3 regions of the Arthrobacter sp. MDT2-34-1 genome follow, and region 2 is predicted to be linked to each of the others. Evidence: riboswitches for the same ligand, from Rfam matches in the RefSeq annotation. Region 2 holds a riboswitch; each other region holds the start of a gene.
What was found. A riboswitch is a leader RNA that binds a small molecule or an ion and turns the genes downstream of it on or off. The one in region 2 is predicted to bind S-adenosylmethionine.
Positions count from the first base shown of each region.

Region 1 (7,097 bases), on a different contig from region 2:
TCCGCCTCGGGGTTCCAGGTGTACGCCGACCCCGCCGGACACCCCTTCTGCCTCTGCTGGGACGCGTAACGCCGGCCCGCCCTCTCGGGGTCATCACGACGGCGATGCCCCCGTTCGCTAGGGTGTCGCCGGCGTCGCTGCCTCCTTTCATAGCCAGCCGACGACGCCGCCGTCTCCTCCCGCCCATGTGCCGCCGATGTGGACGTTGCTCCCGGTGCGGGCCCGGCGGGGCGGTCAGTCAGGCGGGCGGATCCGCCGGGATGAGGACCGTGGAGAACAAACGGCGGTGCCGCCCCTCTTCAGGGCCGTTGGCCGCCACCTTCTCTGCGGCAGCCCTGATGGCGGAAGTGAAATCCTCGAACTCTTCGTCCGTCATCCAGAGGGCGGTCTGCCGGTAACCGGCCCCGTCGCGCACGAAGTCCGGATTCCCGCCGGCGATGTATTGGTCGAAGGCCCCCAGCAGCCCGGCCGCGAAGGCCATGAAGCCGCGCCGGTGGTCATCGGCCGTCATGGACGCCAGATCGTCCTCGGCCACTGAACTCCTGGCCACGTCCAGTCGAAAGGTGCGTTCGGTGGTGCCGCGAACCGGCCTCTCCTGGGCCACCGCCAGCACGCCGGCCTTGGAGAGGGTGCCTATGTGCCGGTAAAGCGTCGCGGTGGGAACGTCGGGGAGTTCGGCGGAGATCTCCGCCGTGGTCAGCTCACGGTTGCCCAGCAGCGTCTGGACGATCCGCAGGCGTACGGGGTGCAGGATCAGGTCGGCGCTCTGTGAGGAGGACATGGCTCCATGTTCTCACAGTTGACATTGTTCCTACAACTGATAATAATCGTACTGTCCGGTAACCCAGTGGGCGACCAAACGACCAAGACACGAGCAATAAACGACCCGAAGGGAGGCGCGGTGGCGGCGATAGTGGTGGAGAACAAGGAGGTTCTGCTGGAGCTGGACCGGTTCGAGAAAGTTGCGGGGCTGCTCGGCGACCAGCGATTCCCGCTGTCCGCGGTGACCTCCGTCCGGGTGCTCGCGGATGCGTTCGACGGCGTCCACGGCCTGCGGGCTCCCGGGCTTGCGATCCCGGGACGGACTCGGGTGGGAACGTGGCGCGGCCGCGGCAAGACCCTCGCCGTCGCCCGCCGCGGCACCCCGGCAGTGCAGCTTGACCTGGACGGGCAAAAGTACGCCCGGGTGGTCGTGTCGCTTCCCGATGCCGAGGATGTTGCGGCCCGGATCCGGAAGGCCGCCGGCCTGCCCGCCGGTCAGGCGTTCACCGAAGAAGTGGTCAGCTTTTCGTCCGGGACCGTTCAGCTGACGGGAACCTGGGCTGAACCGGCCGGAACGGTCCGCGGCGCCGCGCTGATCCTGCCGGGCTCGGGACCGATCGACAGCAATGCCGACCACAAACGGATGCCGTTGGGCATCAGCCGTGACTTGGCGACGGCACTTGCCGGCCACGGAATCGCTTCCCTGCGCTACGACAAGCGCGGTACCGGCGACTCGGAAGGCACCTTCTGGGCGGCCGGCTTCCGTCAGAACACCGACGACGCCGCGGCCGCCCTCCGCTGGATGGCCGCCCGGAAGGCCGCGGGCCTCCCGGTATTCCTGGTCGGCCACAGCGAAGGCAGCTACCACGCGGCGGCCGTGGCGGCAGAGCCCGGTACCCGGGTGGACGGGGCTGTGCTGCTTTCAGCCTCGGCGCAGACAGGCTTTGAGACAGGCAGGTGGCAGACGGCCCAGATCAGCGACTCGCTGCCCGCCTTCCCGCGCTTGCTGCTGAAGCTTTTCCGCCAGGACCTGGTCAGGGTGCAGGCGAAGTCGGTGGAAAAGCTTCGGGCCACCACCGAGGACGTGGTGCGCATGAAGGGCCGTAAGATCAATGCGCTCTGGCATCGGGAGTTCCTCGACTTCGACCCCGTTCCGAACTTGGAGCGCCTGCACATGCCTGTGCTGGCCATCACGGGCGCCAAGGACGTGCAGGTGGACTCGGCCGACCTGGACATCATCGCGGCCACCGTCCCCGGCCCGGTGACCACGAGGAAGATCGAGGACCTGTCGCACCTGCTGCGCCGCGACCCGAAGGTTCCGACCCTCTCCGACTACAAGCGCCAGATCCGCGAGCCCGTGGACGCTGAAGTGCTGGAACTGGTGGGGAACTGGGTGGCGGAGCACGCCGACGCAGCGGCGGCCCGGTTGGCCGGCTAGCCCCAAACCATCGACTGTTCAGCTGACGCCCTTAAACCGACGGTTTAAGGGCGTCTGCCCACTCCTCGATGAGGGCGGCTGAGGGGGAGAGGGCCAGCGGCGGTTCCGGTGCCGAAGAGTCGCGGGTAGGGTCGAGCCATGGCACACCAGAATGACCCTGAAGTCGTCCGGCGGCTGCTGGAAACCCCCGGCCGCTGGGCCGTCGTCGGCCTGTCCACGAACCCGCACCGGGTGGCCATGCGCATCTCCCGGTACCTGATGGACCAGCTGGACATGGAAGTCGTCCCCGTCAACCTGCAGGGCGACGACGTCCTCGGCCTGACCGGTTACCAAAAGCTCGGGGACATTCCCGGCGATATCGACGTGGTGGACTGCTTCGTGAACTCGCAGAAGGTCGGCCCGGTGGTGGACCAGGCCATCGAAGTCGGTGCCAAGGCGGTGTGGCTCCAGCTGGGCGTGATCGACGAAGCCGCCGCGGAAAAGGCCAAGGCGGCCGGGCTGGACGTCGTCATGGATACCTGCCCGGCCATCGAGGCCCCGCGCTTCGGTTTATAACAGCAGCTCACGGGCTGCGGTCAGCCCTGCCCCGCCTTCGGACGGCCGCCTCGAGTCCCCGCATCACTCGTACACAGCAATGAAGCGGCCGACGACACCTCCCTCGCGAAGCTTGTCGATTGCGCCGGGAATGTCGGCATGCTTGATGTGGTTCATGGGTGGCTTGAGCTGACCGCTCTTCATCAGCTCGTAGATGCCGGCAAGATCCTCCTTGGTACCGGACTTTGAGCCCCTGATGGTGAGCTGGTTGATGATGATCGGGTACGTATTGATGGTCGATTCCAACCGGCCCATGCCCACCTGAACCAGGGTGCCGAACTCCGCGAGTGTTTCGATGGCAGCCGAGGTCGTGGTGCCGAAGCCGGCGTAGTCCACGATCAGCTCCAGGTTCTTGTCCTTGAACTCTTCGATCGAGGCGCCGACGCCAGCCAATCCGATCTCGTCGGCCAGTTTCTGGGTTTCCGGATTGACCTCGGCGCCGTACACCTCGGCGCCGACCAACGCGGCACAGCGTGCACCGATGTAGCCCAGTCCGCCCAGGCCGATGACGCCGACCTTCATGCCGTTCTTAGCCCCGCCGACCGCCATCATGGCATGGTAGGCGGTCAAGCCGGCGTCGGTCGCCATGGCGCCGAGGTCGAACGGCACTTCGTCGGGCAGGGCGACGAGATTGTCGTCGGTCGCGCGAAGCTTGGCGGCGAAGCCTCCATCCCACTTCCCGTAACCCAATGCGTCCCCGTCCGACATCACCGGAGAGAGGCCTACGCGGTCGCCAATCTTCCAATGGTCCATGCCCTCGCCGACCTCGCTGATAACGCCGGCGGATTCATGGCCCATGGTGCGGGGCAGGCCGTGCTGGAACAGCGCCATCCATCCCGGATCATCGAGCGTCGAGACGTCCGAGTGACAGACCCCCGACGCCTTGACGTCGACGACCACTTCACCGGGGCCAGCGTGGGGTTCCTGAACCTCATTAAGCTCCAGCGGCTTCTTCGTGCCGACAAATTGCCATGCCTTCATGATGAACCTCCCGTACGACGGCCAGCGGACGGTGCCCGTCCCGGCCCGGCCATATTGGCAGTGCACCTCCACGGTAGTCCCCTCGTAACCAGGCCAGTAGGGGACAGCCGCACAGAGGGTTGCACCCGGCTCAATGCGCCGGGCGGAAGTCTGCAGCCCCGGCCCGCGGAGCCGGGCGGAAGCGTGCAGCCCCAGCCCGTGGAGCCGGGCGGGGCGACGGGGCGTCGTCGTCATCCGAAGCGGATTCCGTAACAAACGGCAGCAGAATGTCACGGCCTGTCACGTGCTTCCCTGCGCCGGATCGGCCCCGGCATACTCGACTCCAAGATCAAGAGTCCCAACGACAAGCTCTGGCTGGTTGGGCGGCAACCCTCTCCCGTAGCGGGGTGCCCCAGATGAGGATCCGGCCGCGCACAACACCGTGCCCGGCAAGTACGGCCCCCTCCGGGCTGCGCCTCAAACCGTGACGGTTGCTGCGCCGCGGCCCAGGCGGGAGCCCCGCCGTGAGGAGCCAACATGACCGCCGTCGTGACCGACAACAACCCGCAAACCCGCCGATCCCCGTGGAGCGGACAGGCTACCGCCGAGGAACTGGCCCATTGGCAGCAGATAGCCGAAGGCGTTGCCGCCGCGCTGGCCCTGGACGTGCTGGAGCGCGACCGACGCAACGCCGACCCGCACGCCGAGGTGGAGCTGCTGCGCAACTCCGGCCTGCTCAACCTGATTATCCCGGCCGAATGGGGCGGCGAGGGCGGGCATTGGGAAAGCGCGCTGCACGCCGTGCGCATCCTGGCCCGCACCGACGCGTCGATCGCGCAGATACTCGGTTACCACTACGCCAACCTGGGCGCCGTCGTGTTCTACGGTGATGCGCAGGTTCAGGAACGACTGCTCCGCCGCTCCGCGCGGGGCCGCTGGTCCTGGGGCGACTCCGTGAACCCGGTGGACCCGAATCTGGAACTGGTTCCCGACGGCGATGGCTTCCGGCTGAACGGCACCAAGCACTTCTCCACCGGTGCTTCCGTCGGCGACGCCATCCTGGTCAACGCCGTGATCGCGGCCGGACCCGAGCAGGGCAAGTTCCTGGCCCTCGCGCTCGAGCATGACCGAACGGGCATCGGATACCTCGGGGACTGGGATGCGCTCGGCCAGCGGCTCTCGGCCAGTGGTTCGGTGAAGTACGACGGCGTGCAGGTCACCGCCGCGGACATCATCGGCGAGGTGGGGGAGGAGCCTTTCTCCACCCTGGTCACCCCGTACATCCAGCTGGCCTTCGGCAACCTCTACCTGGGCATCGCGCAGGGGGCGCTGGACCGCGGGCGCCGGATCACGCTGGCGCGCCGGAACTCGTGGTTCCTCAGCAAGCAGGAGACCTATGCCCAGGACCCGCTGACCCAGCGGGTCTACGGCGAGCTGGTGTCGCGGGTTGCCGCGGTGGAGGCCCTGGCCGACCGGACGAACGCCAGGTTCGACGCCGTTATCGCCGCCGGCGCGCAGTTGAGCGCGGAAGCCCGGGCGGACCTCGCGCTCGAGATTGCGCGGCTGAAGGTCGTGTCCACCGAGGTGGGCGTGGACGTGGCGAACCGGATCTTCGAGACCACCGGCTCGTCCTCCGCTAAAACCGAGGTCGGGCTGGACATTTTCTGGCGCAACATCCGCACGCACACCCTGCACGACCCTGTCGACTACAAGAAGGTCGAGGTCGGCGCCAACTACCTGCTCGGCGACGTCCAGCCGATTTCGCTCTACACCTGAGCCGAGCAGGACGCCGCCCGCTCTGGCCGCAGCCCGCGGGTCACCTCATGACTGCCGCCATCAGCGGGGCCCACCGCTGCCCCCAACCCGCAGGGCCCGATCACCCCTGCCCCCAACCCGGGCACCTCATCACCACTGCCCGCAACCTGCGGGCACATCTGACGCCCTCAGGGCCGAACCTCCAGGAGAACCACCATGACTGAAACACTCGACAACCTCACCACGGCCTTCGACGCCGCGGCCGTCAAATACCGCCCGATCTTCGCGCGCATCGCCGCCGGGGCGTTAAGCCGCGAGCTCACCCGCGAGCTGCCGTTTGACCAGATCGGTTGGCTGAAGGACGCAGGCTTCGGCGCCGCCCGGATTCCGGCCGAGTTCGGCGGCGACGGGCTGGACTGGGAAGAGTTCACCCGGCTCCTGATCGAGCTGGCCGCCGCGGACAGCAACATTCCGCAGGCGCTGCGTTCACACATTGCCTTGGTGGAGGAGAACCTGTACCACCACGGCCGCACCTCGGACCGCAGTGTTTGGCTGCGGCGCTTCGCGTCCGGCGAGCTGGCCGGCAACGCCTGGACCGAACCGGGCGCCGGGGGAACCGCCACCGTGCTGTCCGAGACCGGCGGCAAGCTGCTGCTGAACGGCCGCAAGTTCTACACCACCGGCACCATCTTCTCGGACTGGATCGATGTCACCGCCAAGCGCCCGGACGGCTCCGATGTCTCGGTGATCATCTCCACCAAGACGCCGGGCGTGGAAACCTTCGACGACTGGGACGGTTTCGGCCAGCGGCTCACCGGCAGCGGCACCACCGTGTTTACCGACGCGGTGGTGGACCCGGCCAACGTGTCCGCCTTCGCCGACCGCTTCCCGTACCAGACGGCGCTCTACCAGCACATCCTGCTGGTGACTCTGGCCGGCATCGCCCAGGGCGTCACCAGCGAAGCCGCAGAGAACGTGCGGGACCGCAAGCGGGTGTTCGGCCACGGAAACGCCCCGCTGGTCCGGCACGACGCGCAGGTCCTCCAAGTGGTCGGCGAAATCAGCGCCACATCCTATGCCGCGAAGGCAACCACCCTCGGCGTTGCCCGCAGCCTGGACCGCGTCTTTGCCTCGCGGCAGTCAGGCGCCGATGCCGAGAAGGCGGCCAACATCGCCGTCGAACTGGAATCGGGCCGGGCGCAGATTGTGCTCAGCGCCTTGGTCCCGGACGCCGCGGGCGCCCTCTTCAACGCGCTCGGCGCCTCCTCCACCAGCACCGGCAAGGCGCTGGACCGGCACTGGCGCAACGCCCGCACAGTCGCCACCCACAACCCGTTCATCTACAAGGCGCGGATCGTCGGTGACTGGGAAGTCAACGGCGCCGAGCCCCCGTACGTCTGGTCGATTGGCGAGGCCAATGCCGACGCCGCGCGTCAGCCACAGAGCGACGGCGCCAGTCAGTCACCCACCGACGTCACGCGTCAGCCACAGAGCGACGGCGCCCGTCCAAACAGCCAAGCCGCCCGCTCCGCGGCCCTCTAGGAAGAAGCCAAACCATGTCTGTATCCGTCAATAACCCAATCCTCGC
Region 1 is NZ_JBNHGO010000003.1:170,042-177,138, forward strand. It holds gene AC5RVV_RS14180 (VOC family protein) at 1-69, shown strand, start outside; gene AC5RVV_RS14185 (helix-turn-helix domain-containing protein) at 239-781, opposite strand; gene AC5RVV_RS14190 (alpha/beta hydrolase) at 848-2,200, shown strand; gene AC5RVV_RS14195 (CoA-binding protein) at 2,339-2,755, shown strand; gene AC5RVV_RS14200 (zinc-binding dehydrogenase) at 2,819-3,775, opposite strand; SAM riboswitch class IV at 4,102-4,216, shown strand; gene AC5RVV_RS14205 (acyl-CoA dehydrogenase family protein) at 4,292-5,530, shown strand; gene AC5RVV_RS14210 (acyl-CoA dehydrogenase family protein) at 5,726-7,051, shown strand; gene AC5RVV_RS14215 (APC family permease) at 7,066-7,097, shown strand, end outside.
Region 1: it holds a riboswitch for S-adenosylmethionine, as region 2 does, so the genes downstream of both, AC5RVV_RS14205 (acyl-CoA dehydrogenase family protein) here and AC5RVV_RS08075 (flavin reductase family protein) in region 2, are expected to answer to the same signal.

Region 2 (7,097 bases):
GCAAGGAAGACCAGTACCCGCATCAGCTCTCCGGCGGACAGCAGCAGCGGGTCGGCATTGTCCGGGCGCTGGCGCTCAAACCTTCGCTGCTGCTGTTCGACGAGCCCACGTCCGCACTGGATCCTGAACTGGTGGGCGACGTGCTGCACGTGATCAAGGAACTGGCTGACGAGGGCTGGACCATGGCCCTGGTCACCCACGAGCTGGCCTTCGCCCGTGAAGTGGCCAGCGAAGTGGTGTTCATGGACGGCGGCGTGGTGGTGGAACGCGGACACCCCGAACAGGTGCTGCGCGAACCGCGGGAGGAGCGCACCCGGCAGTTCGTCCACCGGCTGCTCAACCCGTTCTAGGACCGGGTTCACTTCCGGCTGCCCCCACCCTCCCCCCGACGGCTCCCTGCATCCGCGGGGGGGGTCCCGCCTGCACCGGTCCACAGCACCACGCCGCCACGCCGGGTGTGGCGCACGCCACGCCGGTGCGAAATTCATCTGATGTCATCTGGGATGGCAGAATGTAAAGTTCCATGCACCGTTCCGCATGGCAGGCTCGTTCCGGCCGGAAGCTTCCATCCCGCGTTTCTCCTGCGCGGAAACCTCCGGCCACGAAAGGCAGAACCATGGCCACTTCCCTGGCTACCAAGTCGTTGACCGCACAGACGGCTTCCGAAGCGCACGATCTCCTGAATGCTGCGGTCGAAGAGTTGCAAAAGCTCGCCGCCATCGACGGCGATTGCGGCATCTTGGTCACTCGCACCGGCCCCGGGCAGTTTACGGTGGAGCTGAGCGACGACGTGCCCTACGGCATCACCCAGGAATCGCATCTGTACTAAGCGGTTGGCGGGCCGGTCCCGGTTATATGACGCCGCCCGGTTGCCCGGAATGAAGCGCCGGCCCGCCCCGGTGGGATAATTTCGCCCATGGCTCCAGCGATTGCGTACCAAGGTGAACCCGGCTCGAACTCCCACATGGCTTGCCTGGAAGTGCGCCCCGGTTGGGAAGCGGTGCCGTGTGCCAGCTTCGAGGATGCGTTCGCTGCCGTCACCGGCGGCGAGGCGGAACTGGCCATGATCCCCATCGACAACTCGATCGCCGGGCGGGTGGCGGACATCCACGCCCTGCTGCCGAAGACCACCCTGCAGATCGTGGAGGAATTCTTCCTGCCCATCCGTTTCAGCCTGCTGGGCGTACGCGGGGCCACCGTGGAGCAGGCCCGGGAGGTGCACAGCCACATCCATGCTTTGGGCCAGTGCCGCAAGCTGATCCGCAGGCTCGGGCTCACTCCGGTCATCGCCGGCGACACCGCCGGTTCGGCCCGGGAGGTGGCCGAATGGAAGGACCCGACCAAGGTCTCCCTGGCGCCGCCGATGGCCGCCGAACTCTACGGCCTGGAGGTTTTCGCGGAAAAGGTCGAAGACGATCCGACGAACACCACACGGTTCGTGGTGCTGGCCGACCGCCGGCCGGTCCCGTCCCGCGAGGAACTTCCCGGTCCGGCCGTGACCAGCTTCGTGTTCCGCGTGCGGAACGTGCCGTCCGCGCTGTACAAGGCGCTGGGCGGTTTCGCCACCAACGGCATCAACATGACCCGGTTGGAGAGCTACATGGTGGGCGGCGAGTTTGCCGCCACCATGTTCATGGTGGACGTCGAAGGCCACCCGGACGATCCGGCCATGGTCCACGCCTTCGAGGAACTGGACTTCTTCACCACCGAAATCCGCATCCTGGGCGTCTACCCGGCGCATCCGTTCCGGCAGCAGACCGTGCGCCCGGGCGCCGCCGCGCAGTAGCCGTGGCGCCAGCAGTCGGACAGTAGCCTTCGGGGCAGCAGCCGTCGCACGGCCGCCCGTCGGGCAGCAGCCACCTCGCGTGGCCCGGGAGTAAAACGCTGCATTTGACGAACTGTTACCGGCGTTTGACCCAGGCCCTTCCCCGCTCTTAGCGTGGAGACGAATCAAGAGCGCCAACTTCACAGCCCTGGCTGGTTGGCCGGCAACCCTCTACCGTAGCGGGGTGCTCCAGGTGATGATTCGGCCCGCCGGGGATGTCGGCAGGCAAGTACGCGTATCCACCCGCAGCAGCTCGGCCGCAGCGGATGCGCCCAAGCCCCAAGGACGCCATGTCGCTACACCATGACCTGACCCCCCACACGTTGCGCTCCGCCTTCGGCCGGTTCCCCTCGGGCATCGCGGCGCTGTGCGCGACCGTCGACGGCGAGCCGCAGGGCATCGTCGCCTCCTCGTTCACCGTGGGCGTCTCCCTCGAGCCGCCGCTGGTGATGTTCGCCGTGCAAAACACCTCACGGACCTGGCCGCTGGTCCGGCGGGCCAACCGGATCGGCGTCTCGGTGCTCGGCACCGGGCACGACGGCGTCTGCCGCCAGATCGCGTCCAGGACCGGTGACCGCTTTGCCGGCCTGAGCCTGCACGGCACCGACGACGGCGCGCTTTTCCTCAACGACGCGGCGCTCTGGCTGGACTGCTCGGTGCACCAGGAAGTCCCGGCCGGGGACCACCACGTCGTGCTGCTGCAGGTGCACGGACTGTCCACGCACGACGGCACCCACGAGCCCCTGGTCTTCCACGATTCCGCGTTCCGCCGGTTGGAACAGCCGGCCTTCGTCTAGGACGCATGGTCCCGGCCCCGCCCGCAGCTGCGGGGCCGGGCGCGGGCAGCTAAGGCAGCGGCCTGCCTCGGGCCGCCACCCACAGGGAGTACCACTCCTCGCGGGTCATCGATGCTCCAACCGCTTCCGCCTCGGCACAGGCCCGGATCCGGTCCGGGCTGCTGGTACCGACGACCGGCCGGATGCCTGCCGGATGCCGCAGCAGCCAGCCCAGCACCACGGCCTCGGGCGGGCACCCCTTGTCCCGGGCAAGTTCCGTGACCAGGGCTGCCGCTGCTTGATCCGCCGGGGGAGAGGCATCCGCGGGCGCGGAAGCATCCGGTGTCGCGGCCTCCGCTGCCGCACGCCCGCTGTACCGGCCCTGGGCCAGCGCTCCCCAGGCCTGCAGCTCCACCCCGTGGGCGGCGCAGTATTCCAAGGTGCCGTGCGGGAAGCTGATCCCCGGTCCCTCCGGGTGGTTCACCAGCACCCCTGACTCCAGCCAGTCGCGTCGGTACAGGCTCATTTCCAGCTGGTTCACCGCCAGCGGTTCATCCAGCGCCGACTGCAGCCAGCGCATCTGTTCGCCGGACATGTTCGAGACACCAAGGCGGCGGACCTTCCCGGCCATCCGAAGCTCGTTGAACGCCGCGGCGATCTCTTCGGCCGGCGTCAGCGGATCGGGCCGGTGGATCAGCAGCGTATCCAGGTGATCGGTGTGCAGCCGGCGCAGGCTCTCGTCGGTGCGGGTCAGGATGGCTTTCCGCGAGGAGTCGTAGTGCCCGACCATGCCGGGGGCCGGCAGCCGGATGCCGCATTTGCCCTGCAGCCGGATCGAGTCGCGCAGCTCGGGACTTCCGGCCAACACCCGCCCGAACGCGGCCTCGGCCTTGCCGTGGGCGTAGATGTCGGCGTGGTCGAACGTCGTGATCCCGGCCTCCAGCGCCGCCGCCACGGCCGCGTGCGCGGCCGCCACATCGGCCGCTTCCAGCGGCCCGCTCCCCCAGCCACCACCCAACCCCATGCAGCCGAATATGAGGCGCGAGCCGGCGTCGTTCATTGAAAGTTCCCCCTTCGCTGGACAGGTTTCCAGCGTACGACGGCGGTGCCCGGGGAGGCGTCGGCGCCGGCCGGGTGATGCAGACACCGAAGAACACTCCTCGTAGCGGGGCGCCGATTCAACTCGGGCGGCATCAGCCGGTGTGGCGACGGAGGAACGCCACGCTGCGCTCCAGCACCTGCCACGCCGCTTCCAACTCCAGGTTGAACTGGAACTGGTGCCCTAGGCCGGCCTCCGTGTGGGGGAAGAACTCCTCCACGGCCGCGCCCTTGATCCGCAGCGCTTCGACCAGCCCGAGCGAGTGCGGCAGCAACGGGTCCGTGTTGCCCGCTGACACGAAAGCCGGCGGGTAATCGGCGCCCACGTGCTTGGCCACGGAGGCCAGCGCGACGTACGGACGCTCCAGATAGTCTTTGGCCCCGGTGTAGGACCACAGCACCGTGCGCAGGTAATTCTGGTTCCCGGCCTGGTCCGCCCCGGCGAGCGAGAGGTCGTACGCCCCGCAGTGCAGCAGCACCGCGCGCAGCCGCTCCGGCTTCATGGGCGAGGCAATGCCGAGCCTTTTGGCATAGTCGGGATCGGCGATGACGAGCGCCAGTTGCGCGGCAATTTGCGCGCCCGCCGAGTCCCCGGCCAGCACGATCCGCTCGGTATCGATGTGAAGCCGCTCGGCATTGTGTTCCAGGTAGCGCAGCGCGGCGGCCGTCTGGCGCACCGGCGCGGGGTAGCGGCGCACGTGGGCCAGCGAATAGTCCACCCCCACGGCGGTGAAGCCGTAGGAGGCGAGGATTCGAAGGTAATTGGCGACGTCGTTCTTGGTGCCGGAGATCCAGGCCCCGCCGTGGATCCAGACAATTGTCGGAAGACGCAGCGAATCCTCGGCCGCCTTGTCCGGGAAGAACACGTCCAGGCGGGTATGCCCGTGGTTGCTGAGGTATTCCTGATCCAATACTTCGCTGATTCCGTCCGGCACGTGCCGGGCCATCGCGCGGGCCGTGCGCCGGCCGTCCCGTTCCGACAGCACCCGCAGCAGCACCGCCAGCGGCCGGGGGCTGAAGCGCAGCCACAGGACCAGGCCGCCGGCAAGGGCCGCCGGGACGGTGACGAGCACGGCAACTGCTGTCAGTGCGCGGCGGATACGGACCTGCATGGCTTCCTCCGATCGGCCGGTAGTGAACCAATCGTGAGCCCGCCCCGCCCGCGGGGCAAGCCCCTCCCCTGCCTGACCGTCAATCGCCGGACCCCCCCCGCCCGCGAAGGGCCGTGAGGCCCGCAAACGGCTGGACGGCCACCGACGAAAAGCCTTGCAGCTCGCCCGCCAAGGGCGGGAAACCACGTCAACCGAGGGCAACCACCAGGCTCAGCGCGGCCAAGACCAGGGCGACCGGCGTCATGGTCCACCGCTCGGGCTTGCTGCGCGAGATGGCGTTCATCAGGACGCCGACGAACAGGTACGCGGTCAGGACCCAGCCAAGAACGAGCGACGCGGTCTCCGGCAACGCGTCGAGAAACTGCGCGCGGTCCATGATGACGAACACGAAGAACGCATACAGGAGCACCGAGACCGCGCTCCCGATGCGCAGCTTCGCCGGCAGGATGCGGTGGCTTCCTCCCCAGGCGAACCGGCCCAGCGGCAGGCCCGCGGCCAGCAGGATCTGGAAGACGGCCAACAGCGCGAAGACAAGGCACGCGGCGATGGCCGCAACGGTGATCATGGCGAGCAGTGTAGCGGTGCAGCCTTCAGCCGCGGTCAGGCGGTCAGCGGCTGGCGGTAAGGCGGCGGCCACGCGTGCCACGCGGTCAGCGGCCGGCGATCAGGCGGCCGCGCGGTCAGCGGCTCGTGACCTTGCCCGTCAGCGAGGCGATCGGGCGCAGGAAGATCGGCCGGGCCAGGAACCAAGCCGCCACGGTCACCGCGACGGAGGCGGCAAAGATCCAGAAACCGGTCCATCCGCCGTCGTCCGTGGCCGCATACATGTGGTTGAGGTTGCGCAGCGCGCCGGTGGCCAGCACCAGGGTCACGTGCACGATGATGAACAGCACGAAGTACACCATCACCGGGAAGTGGATGGCCCGGGCCGCCTCAATCGGGAAGTATTTGTTGACCGCGGCCCGCTTGGGCCAGGCGGCCGAGGTGCGCAGGCCGGAGACGATGGCCAGCGGGGCGGCGATGAAGACGGTGGCGAAGTAGGTCAGCAGCTGCAGCGCGTTGTAGTTCACCCACCCGTTCTCCAGCGGCCAGTCCAGCGAGGCGTACTGCAGCACCGCGGACAGCGCGTTCGGGAAGATGTCCCAACTGGTGGGCACAATCCGCATCCAGTGCCCGGTCGCGAAGATCAGCACCATGAAGACGATGCCGTTCAGCACCCACAACGCATCCAGCGTCAGGTGGAACCACAGGTTCAGGGTGATCTTGGTGGGCGCGTTCTTGGTCTTCACCAGGCCCTTGTTGTTGCGTGTCCAGTACGCCGGCGAGCGGGTACCGGCCCGTACCTGCAGGCCGGTGCGGATGATCAACACGATCAGGAAGAAGTTGAGGAAGTGCTGCCAGCCCAGCCAGGCGGGCAGCCCGACGGGCGCGGATTCGGGCAGTTCGGAACGGCCCGGGTAGGCGGCCAGGAAGTCCTGGACGCCCGGCATCGTGCGCATCCATTTGGCCAGCAACACCAACAGCAGGAGCACGACGACGGCGCCGGCCACCGCCGCGGTGATCTTCAGCCACGTCTTCCGGGTGCTCCCGGACGGTTTCGTCGAAGTGGACATCGCCAGCTTTCCTCGTTCCCTGCGTCCCGACAGTCCGGGCTTCGTGATTCAAGGTACCCCGGCGGGGCGGCATCATGCCACACGCGCGGCCGCGGCGGCCAGAGCCCGCCGCAGCACGGCGTGAGCATGGCGTTATTGGCCGTGCTGCGGCATCCATTTCAGGCAGTAGCGCAGGTTGGCGGTGACGGTCCGCACCGCGGCTTCTTCGTCTCCGGCCGCGATGGCGTCCGCGAGGTCCTCGTGTCCGGCGCGTAGGCATCCATCGAAGCCGTCCCGCAATCGCTGGGCCATCTTGGTCCCGTGGAACACATCGCCGAAGCTGCCGTACAGCTCGTGCAACAGCTGGTTGCCGGAGGCCTCGGCCACGGCCAGGTGGAAGTCCCAGTCCGCAGCGATCCAGCCTTCCAGGTCTTGTTCGGCCCACGCATGCCGGCGCCGGGCCAGCCTCTCCCGCAGCGCCTCCACGGCGCCGCCGGGGCCCGACGGCTCGGATCGCGACGATTGCGCCGCCAGCCGCGCCGCCTGGGTGTCGAGCGCGAAGCGCACCTGGAGCACGTCCTCGTCGTCGTACTCCCGGTAGGCGCGGCGGGCGGTGCCGCTGATCTCGCTGGTGGCGCGCACGTACGTGCCGTCGCCGCGGCGCACCTCGAGCATCCCGGCGTGGGCCAAAGCC
Region 2 is NZ_JBNHGO010000001.1:1,733,026-1,740,122, forward strand. It holds gene AC5RVV_RS08060 (amino acid ABC transporter ATP-binding protein) at 1-350, shown strand, start outside; gene AC5RVV_RS08065 (hypothetical protein) at 617-829, shown strand; gene AC5RVV_RS08070 (prephenate dehydratase) at 917-1,786, shown strand; SAM riboswitch class IV at 1,949-2,063, shown strand; gene AC5RVV_RS08075 (flavin reductase family protein) at 2,116-2,622, shown strand; gene AC5RVV_RS08080 (aldo/keto reductase) at 2,672-3,661, opposite strand; gene AC5RVV_RS08085 (alpha/beta hydrolase) at 3,795-4,811, opposite strand; gene AC5RVV_RS08090 (hypothetical protein) at 4,999-5,376, opposite strand; gene AC5RVV_RS08095 (cytochrome b/b6 domain-containing protein) at 5,492-6,424, opposite strand; gene AC5RVV_RS08100 (FadR/GntR family transcriptional regulator) at 6,557-7,097, opposite strand, start outside.

Region 3 (7,097 bases), on a different contig from region 2:
CATCGCGATCGCGCCCGCCGCCTGCTCCGGGGTCATCGTGCTGTTCCCGTTGGCGTAGTAGGCCGGCGGATTCAGGAACGCGTCCAGCAGCGGGAGGCCGATGTCCGCTCCGCTGTTGGTCTTCCGATCCACGGTGTCCGTCAGCATGGAGTGACCGAACCGGTAGGTCGCGTGGGCGAACTCCGCCTCGATCGCCGGGTCGATGGCCGTGTCCGACTGGGTGAAGACGTTGAACGGATTGATGCCCGGCTGGATCTTGCGAGCGAAGTCCTCGAAGACGATGTGCTGGTACTCCATCTCCGTCACGAACCGTGCGGCCTGGAAGAGGCGCTCCCCGTTCCATTCGCCGTTGGGCAGCTTCCACTCGTTCAGGTCCAGGTTCAGGGACGTCAGCAGTTCTTCCATGTAGGTGACCAGCCGGTTGTGCTCCGAGTGGAAGACCTGGTGGACGGCGGTGAGGCCGATGTTCTCGTTCAGGCGGCCGTCGCCGCCAACGAAGTGCGCGTCGAGCATTTCGTCGTCGTAGGTGCCCGGGTCCTGCCGGCCGCTGGTGGGCGTGATGCCGCCGTCCCCGTCGGGTGTCAGGGCCGCGCCCCGCGAGTCGAACGGTGCCGCGAAGTGGGAGATGTCGTCCAGGAACGCGATGCCGATCCGCTGGACATCCGCCGGCGGCGCGACGGGGTTCTCCAGGTTCCCTTCCACGAACTGCTTGTCCTGCGTGATGTACTGCGGCAGCCCGTTGGGGCCGCGCAGGAAGCGCCCGTACTGGTCGGTGGCCAGCATCGGGATGTTCACGACGTCGGCGTCGGAGAGCTTCAGGCCGAGCATGGACTCGGCCTGTGCCTTGATGTCCGCCCAGGTGGCCATGCCGCCGGGTTCGCCTTCGGCCAGTTCGCCGGTCGAGACCGGGTCGCCGTCCTCGTTGAGCTCGTACTCCCGGAGAAAGACGTGATGGGACGGATTCGAGGAGTAGGTCTGGCTCTGGTCAACCCACGGAGAGTCCGTGTTCGTGGCGTCCTGGACGTCGTCGTCGGTGCCGAGCTTGCCGTCGGGTCCGGGCTGGTTCTCCGCCCGGTTGAGCAGCATGAAGTTCGTGGGCGATCCCTCGACGTACAGCGGATCGTCCTTGGCCAGCGGCATCATGACGACGTTGCTGGTCTTCTTGGTGAAGTCGATCCCGTGGTCGAAAAACTGGCCGAAGAGGGCAAAGAAGCCGTTGTATGGCGGCGAGAGCCCGAAGTCGGTGGTGACATTCGGGATGTCGAGTGTCTCGCCGTCGGGAACACAGTTCAGGGGCAGCCCCTCGTCGTCGCAGGGGACGGCCGTGGGGCCGTCGTTCACCGTCCGGTGCGCCTTGCCCGCCGCGGCGATCGCGGCCGGATTGGTGGAGGTCTGGTCCACGATGACGTTGCTGACGAAGCGCGGGTCCGCGTCCCGGATCATCGGAACATTGACCGACTTATACGACTGCCCGCCGGCGGTGGTCCGCCATTCCGGTTCTGCCAGCCGCGGGAAGGGCAGGCTGGCGGCGCCGAAGTGCCCTTGGTTGGGCATCAGGTTGTTGTCGGACCCGTCCACCGTGCGCAGCCCGTAGGGCAGCAGCGGATTGGCTATCTGGTTGGGGCCGGGGCCGAGGAGCGGCTGGCCCGGCACGGGTTTGCCCTCGGCGTCTTCCTTGGTGGCGTGGTTTTCCGCGATCTTAATTTGCTTCAGGATGAACCGCATGTCCCCGGCATTGAGGGTCAGGCCTTGGCCTACCGGCGCTGCCAACGCCGCGGGGGCGAGGGCGGAGGGCAGCACGCCCGCGCCCAGCACCAGCGCGGCGAGCCCGGCCGTGACTTTCCGGGGGAAGGATGGCCTCCCCTTGTGGGCACGTTCGGTGCCCCTCCTCGGTTGTAAATCGGTTGGTGCAGTAAACACGGTGACTCCCCCTAGTCGAGTGATGTGTGGCTGGCCACAGCATCCGACGAGGACCTTGGGGAAATCCTTGAAGGCTCTTTCCGTCTACTTCCGGGCAGGAAAAAACCCGCCCCTTGTCCCCGGGCCTCCACGTGGAAGGCCGGGGGACAAGGGGCGGGCTTTTCGGGGCGGGCGCGGCCTCGCGCAGGCCGGCCCTCCGCCGTCGTTAGTACAGTGGGGCTCTGCCGGTCGGGGAAGCGGCCTCGCGCCCGCCTAGGCGGTCAGCTGCCGCTTGGAGGAGATCACTCCGGTGTCGAAGCCGGCCAGGTGCAGGCCGCCGTGGAAGCGTGCGTGCTCGATCTTCACGCAGCGGTCCATCACCACGTTCAAGCCGGCGGCCTCGGCCTGGGCCGCGACCTCCTCGTGCCAGGAGCCCAGTTGCAGCCAGAGCGTCTTGGCGCCGACGGCCAGGGTTTCCTCCAAAACGGTGGGCAGGTCGTCGTGCCTGCGGAAGACATCCACCAGGTCCGGCACCTCGGGCAGGTCCGCCAGCGACTTGTACACCGGCTGACCCAGGATCTCCTTCGCCACCGGGTTCACGAAATACACCTTGTACGGCGAGCTGGACAGCAGGTACGTGGCCACGAAGTAGCTGGCCCGGCTCGGCTTGTCCGAGGCGCCGACAATGGCGATGGATTTGGTGTTGCGCAGGATGTTCAGACGCTCCGCGGCGGACGGGCCGATCCAGGTGCGTTCCGGTGTCGCGGTCACTTGGCGGCTCCTTCTTCGGCTTCGATCAGTTCTTCGACGGACTCGACTACGCGCGTTCCGGGCTCTGTCCGGGGGGAGCGCTCCGCCGGGATCGTGCAGGACTCGCCGGCATAGCTGGGCGAGGCGAACTCGGAGCTGTCGAACGCGGCGTCCTCATGGTCGCGGCTGGGGCCGTGCTCGGCGCCGGCCTGCTGCGAGGCGGCCAGCGCCTGGTCCAAATCCCAGAGAATGTCGTCCACGTCTTCCAGACCCACGGAGATGCGGATCAGGTCCTCGGGCACGCCGGCAGCCACCAGCTGGTCGGCGGTGAGCTGCTGGTGGGTGGTCGATCCCGGGTGCAGCACCAGGGTGCGGGCGTCGCCGATGTTGGCCAGGTGGCTGGCCAGCTGCAGCGATTCGATGAACTTCTGGCCCGCGGTGCGGCCGCCCTTGACGCCGAAGCTGAACACGGAGCCCACGCCCTTGGGCAGGTACTTCCGGCCCCGCTCGTAATGCGGGTGGGCGGGCAGGCCGGCGTAGCTGACCCAAGAGACGCGCTCGTCGGCTTCCAGCCACTCGGCCACGGTGCGGGCGTTGGCCAGGTGCTCGTCCATCCGCTGCGCCAGCGTTTCCACGCCCTGCAGCAGCTGGAACGCGGACTGTGCCGACAGCGACGGGCCGATGTCGCGCAGCTGCTCGGACCGGAGCTTGGTGAGGAAGCCGTACTCGCCGAAGTTGCCCCACCAGGACACGTTGCCGTAGCTGGGCACCGGCTCGGTCATCTGCGGAAACTTGCCGTTGCCCCAGTTGAAACGGCCGGATTCGACGACGACGCCGCCCAGGGTGGTGCCGTGGCCGCCCAGGAACTTGGTGGCGGAGTGGATCACGATGTCCGCGCCGTGCTCGATCGGGCGGATCAGGTAGGGCGTGCTCAGGGTGGCGTCCACGACCAGGGGGAGCCCGGCGTCGTGCGCCACCGCGGCCAAACCGGCGAGGTCCGCGATGTCGCCGGACGGGTTGGCCACGATCTCGGTGTAGACGGCCTTGGTGTTCTCCCCGATGGCCGCGGCGAAGTCGGCCGGGTCGTTGGAGTCGACGAACGTGGTCTCCACGCCGAACCGGCGCAGCGTCACGTCCAGCTGGGTGATGGTGCCGCCGTAGAGCTTGGACGAGGCCACGATGTGGTCGCCCGCCCCGGCCAGGGCCGCGAAGGTGATGAACTCGGCGGCCATGCCCGAGGATGTGGCCACCGCGCCGATGCCGCCCTCGAGCGAGGCGATGCGCTCCTCGAACGCGGCGACCGTGGGGTTGCCGATGCGGGAGTAGATGTTGCCGTACTTCTGCAGCGCGAAGAGGTTCGCGGCGTCGTCGGTGTCTTTGAACACGAACGACGTGCTCTGGTAGATCGGTACGGCCCGGGCACCGTGCTCGGCGTCGGGCGTGCCGCCGGCGTGCAGGGCACGGGTGCGGAAACCGAATGTGCGTTCAGCCATCAGGCGGTTGCTCCTTCAAAACTTGGGTTCCCGGAATGACGGTCCTGGCGGCACCGTGCAGGCACCGTCCGGATCAAAGATTGCTTGCGCTCTCTCCATCGCTTCTGGCGGTAGCACCTTTCCGGTGGCGTCCGGATGGTTGCTGCGGTGTCAAAGAGCCAGATCTCTCAACCGCTCGGGATGGTCTCGTCCATTCTCGCAACCAACGGCCGCGGCACCAAAAAATGTTGAGCCGCGTTGCGTCCGGGCTGTGGGCGCCCGGGCCCTGAGGCGGCACGCCGTGCGGTTGCCCGGGCTTGCGGCGGCCCGGTACGACGGCGGTGCTCGCCTTCGCCGCCCGGCCTCGCGAACGCTTTGGACGTTCGGAATTGCGGACGACGCCTCGCTGTTTGTCCGGCCTGCGAATGCCCGGCACGACGGCGGTGCTCGCCGCGCGTCGGAGCCACGACCTTCGCCGTACCGGCGTGACGAACGTTCCCGGGTCCGGACAGTTCACCGTAGATTGGGTCTATGGCTGAACTTTCGGCGCTGCAGCGCCTCGCGGGAAAACATGGCGTTGGCATTACCTTCCGCGGCTGGGATGGCGACGAGAAAACAGTCAGTGAGGCAACGCTGGTTTCCGTCCTCACCGCGCTGGGCGTCCCCTGTGCCACCGACGACGACGTGACGGCTTCCCTCCGGGCCGCTGAACTGGCACCGGTGCAGCGCACGCTGCCGCCCGCCGTCGTCGTCCGCCAAGGCACTGCCACCGAGGTTCCGGTCAATGCGCGGCGCGGCGTCCGTCCGCGGGTCCGGATCCTGCTGGAGGACGGCTCCCGGCGCGACGTCGAGGTGCTGGCCGGCGGGTCGGAGGATGCGGAAGGTGCCCCGCCTGTTCGTTTCACGGCGGTGGTGCCGGCGGACATCCCGCTGGGCTGGCACACGCTGGAGGTCGTGGAGCGGTCCGAGCCGATGGAGGCCGGGACCGGCGCGGCCCCGGAAATGCCGGAGGTGATGCAGGCCGGGACCGGCGCGGCCCCGGACCGGTCGGAATCGATGGAGCCCGGAACCGGCGCGGCCCCGGAGCCAACCGACAGCGAGGCGCGGTGCGCCCTCGTGGTCACCCCGCGGCGCCTGACCACCGCGGACCGCCTGCCCCGGACGTGGGGGTTGATGGCACAGCTGTACTCCGTGCGCTCGCGGTCCTCGTGGGGCATCGGTGACCTGCATGACTTGGCCAGCCTCGCCGAGACGGCCGCCGCGAAGGGCGCGGGCTTCGTCCTGATCAACCCGCTGCACGCGGCCCAGCCGAAACCGCCGGTGGAGCCCTCGCCCTACCTGCCCTCCACGCGCCGGTTCGTCAATCCGCTGTACCTGCGGGTCGAGGACGTGCCCGAAGCCCGCGGCATCCCGCTGGCCAACAACTTCCACGACGCGAACCTGGACGCCGGCATCCTGGACCGCGACCTGGTTTTTGCGGCCAAGCTGCAGGCGCTGGAAACGGTCTTCGCTGTGCCCCGGTCCGCGGAACGCCAGCAGCGGTTCGAGGCCTTCCGCGCGCAGGAAGGCGAGGGGCTGGAGCGCTTTGCCCTGTGGTGTGCCATGGCCGAAACTGTTCCGGCCGGGGCACCGGAGTGGTCGGATGCCGTGTTCATCGAAGCGCAGCGCAGCGAGCTGAAGGACCGCATCGAGTTCCATCAATGGCTGCAGTGGCTGTGCGACGAGCAGCTCGAGGCGGCGCAGGCCAGCGCCCTCGATGCGGGAATGAACATCGGGATAGTGCACGATCTCGCCGTCGGCGTCCATCCCACCGGCGCCGACGCCTGGACGTTGCAGGATGTGCTGACCCCCGGCATCTCCGTGGGCGCGCCGCCGGACATGTTCAACCAACAGGGCCAGGACTGGTCACAGCCCCCGTGGCATCCGCACCGCCTGGCCGAATCCGGCTATGTTGCCTACCGGGACATGCTGCGGACCGTCCTGCGGCACGCCGGCGGCATCCGGGTGGACCATATCCTCGGGCTGTTCCGGCTGTGGTGGATTCCCGCCGGCAGCCCTCCCGGCGAAGGCGCCTACGTGTACTACGATCACGAGGCCTTGATCGGCATCCTCGCCCTGGAAGCGGAACGGGCCGGCGTCGTCGTCATTGGTGAGGACCTCGGGGTGTTCGAGCCGGGCGTGCAGGACTACCTGGCCGAGCGCGGCATCCTGGGGACCTCCATCCTGTGGTTTGAGTACGAGGACGGCAGCCCCCGCGCACCCGAGCGCTACCGCCGTTCCTGCCTGACCAGCGTCACCACGCACGACCTGCCGCCTACCGCCGGCTACCTGGCGGGCAAGCACGTGGAGTTGCGTGAATCGCTGGGCCTGCTGAACCGGCCCGTGGAGGAGGAACGGGCTTTGGATCAGGCAGCCCAAGAGGCAGTGCTCTCCACGGTGCGCTCGCGGGTGCCGGCCGCGCCACAGCACGACGACGGCGCCGGCCCCGCCGCCGAACAACGCACCGTCGAGGCGCTGCACGCGTTCATCACGCAGACCCCGTCGGTACTGCTGGGCGTTGCGCTCACGGACGCTGTGGGGGAGCTTCGGACCCAGAACCAGCCGGGCACCGCCGACGAATACCCGAACTGGCGGATCCCGCTGGCCGGGCCGGACGGGGCGTCGGTCCTGATCGAGGACCTGGCCGCCAACGAGCGGTTCAACTCGCTGGTGCGCGCCCTGCGTCAGGACTAGGCGGGTCCACGCCGAGCCGGGAAGCCTCTCGCGGCCCCGCCGGAGGACTGGCAGGTTCAACTGGGCCGGGAAGTCTTCGGCGCCGGCGATGCAGTCCGTTCGCAGGTGTTCGGCGCCGCTTTTCATTGCCGGTCATCCGATGTCCACAATTTCGGGCCGGCAATGGTGGCGGCCGAAGGGCGCGGTCATCCTCGATTACATGCAGACTCCCGAAATGATCGCCAACTGGGTGGCGAAAAGAGG
Region 3 is NZ_JBNHGO010000003.1:156,340-163,436, forward strand. It holds gene AC5RVV_RS14135 (Ig-like domain-containing protein) at 1-1,920, opposite strand, end outside; gene AC5RVV_RS14140 (CoA-binding protein) at 2,173-2,670, opposite strand; gene AC5RVV_RS14145 (O-acetylhomoserine aminocarboxypropyltransferase/cysteine synthase family protein) at 2,667-4,142, opposite strand; SAM riboswitch class I at 4,235-4,329, opposite strand; gene malQ (4-alpha-glucanotransferase) at 4,653-6,854, shown strand; gene AC5RVV_RS14155 (endonuclease domain-containing protein) at 6,943-7,097, shown strand, end outside.
Region 3: it holds a riboswitch for S-adenosylmethionine, as region 2 does, so the genes downstream of both, AC5RVV_RS14145 (O-acetylhomoserine aminocarboxypropyltransferase/cysteine synthase family protein) here and AC5RVV_RS08075 (flavin reductase family protein) in region 2, are expected to answer to the same signal.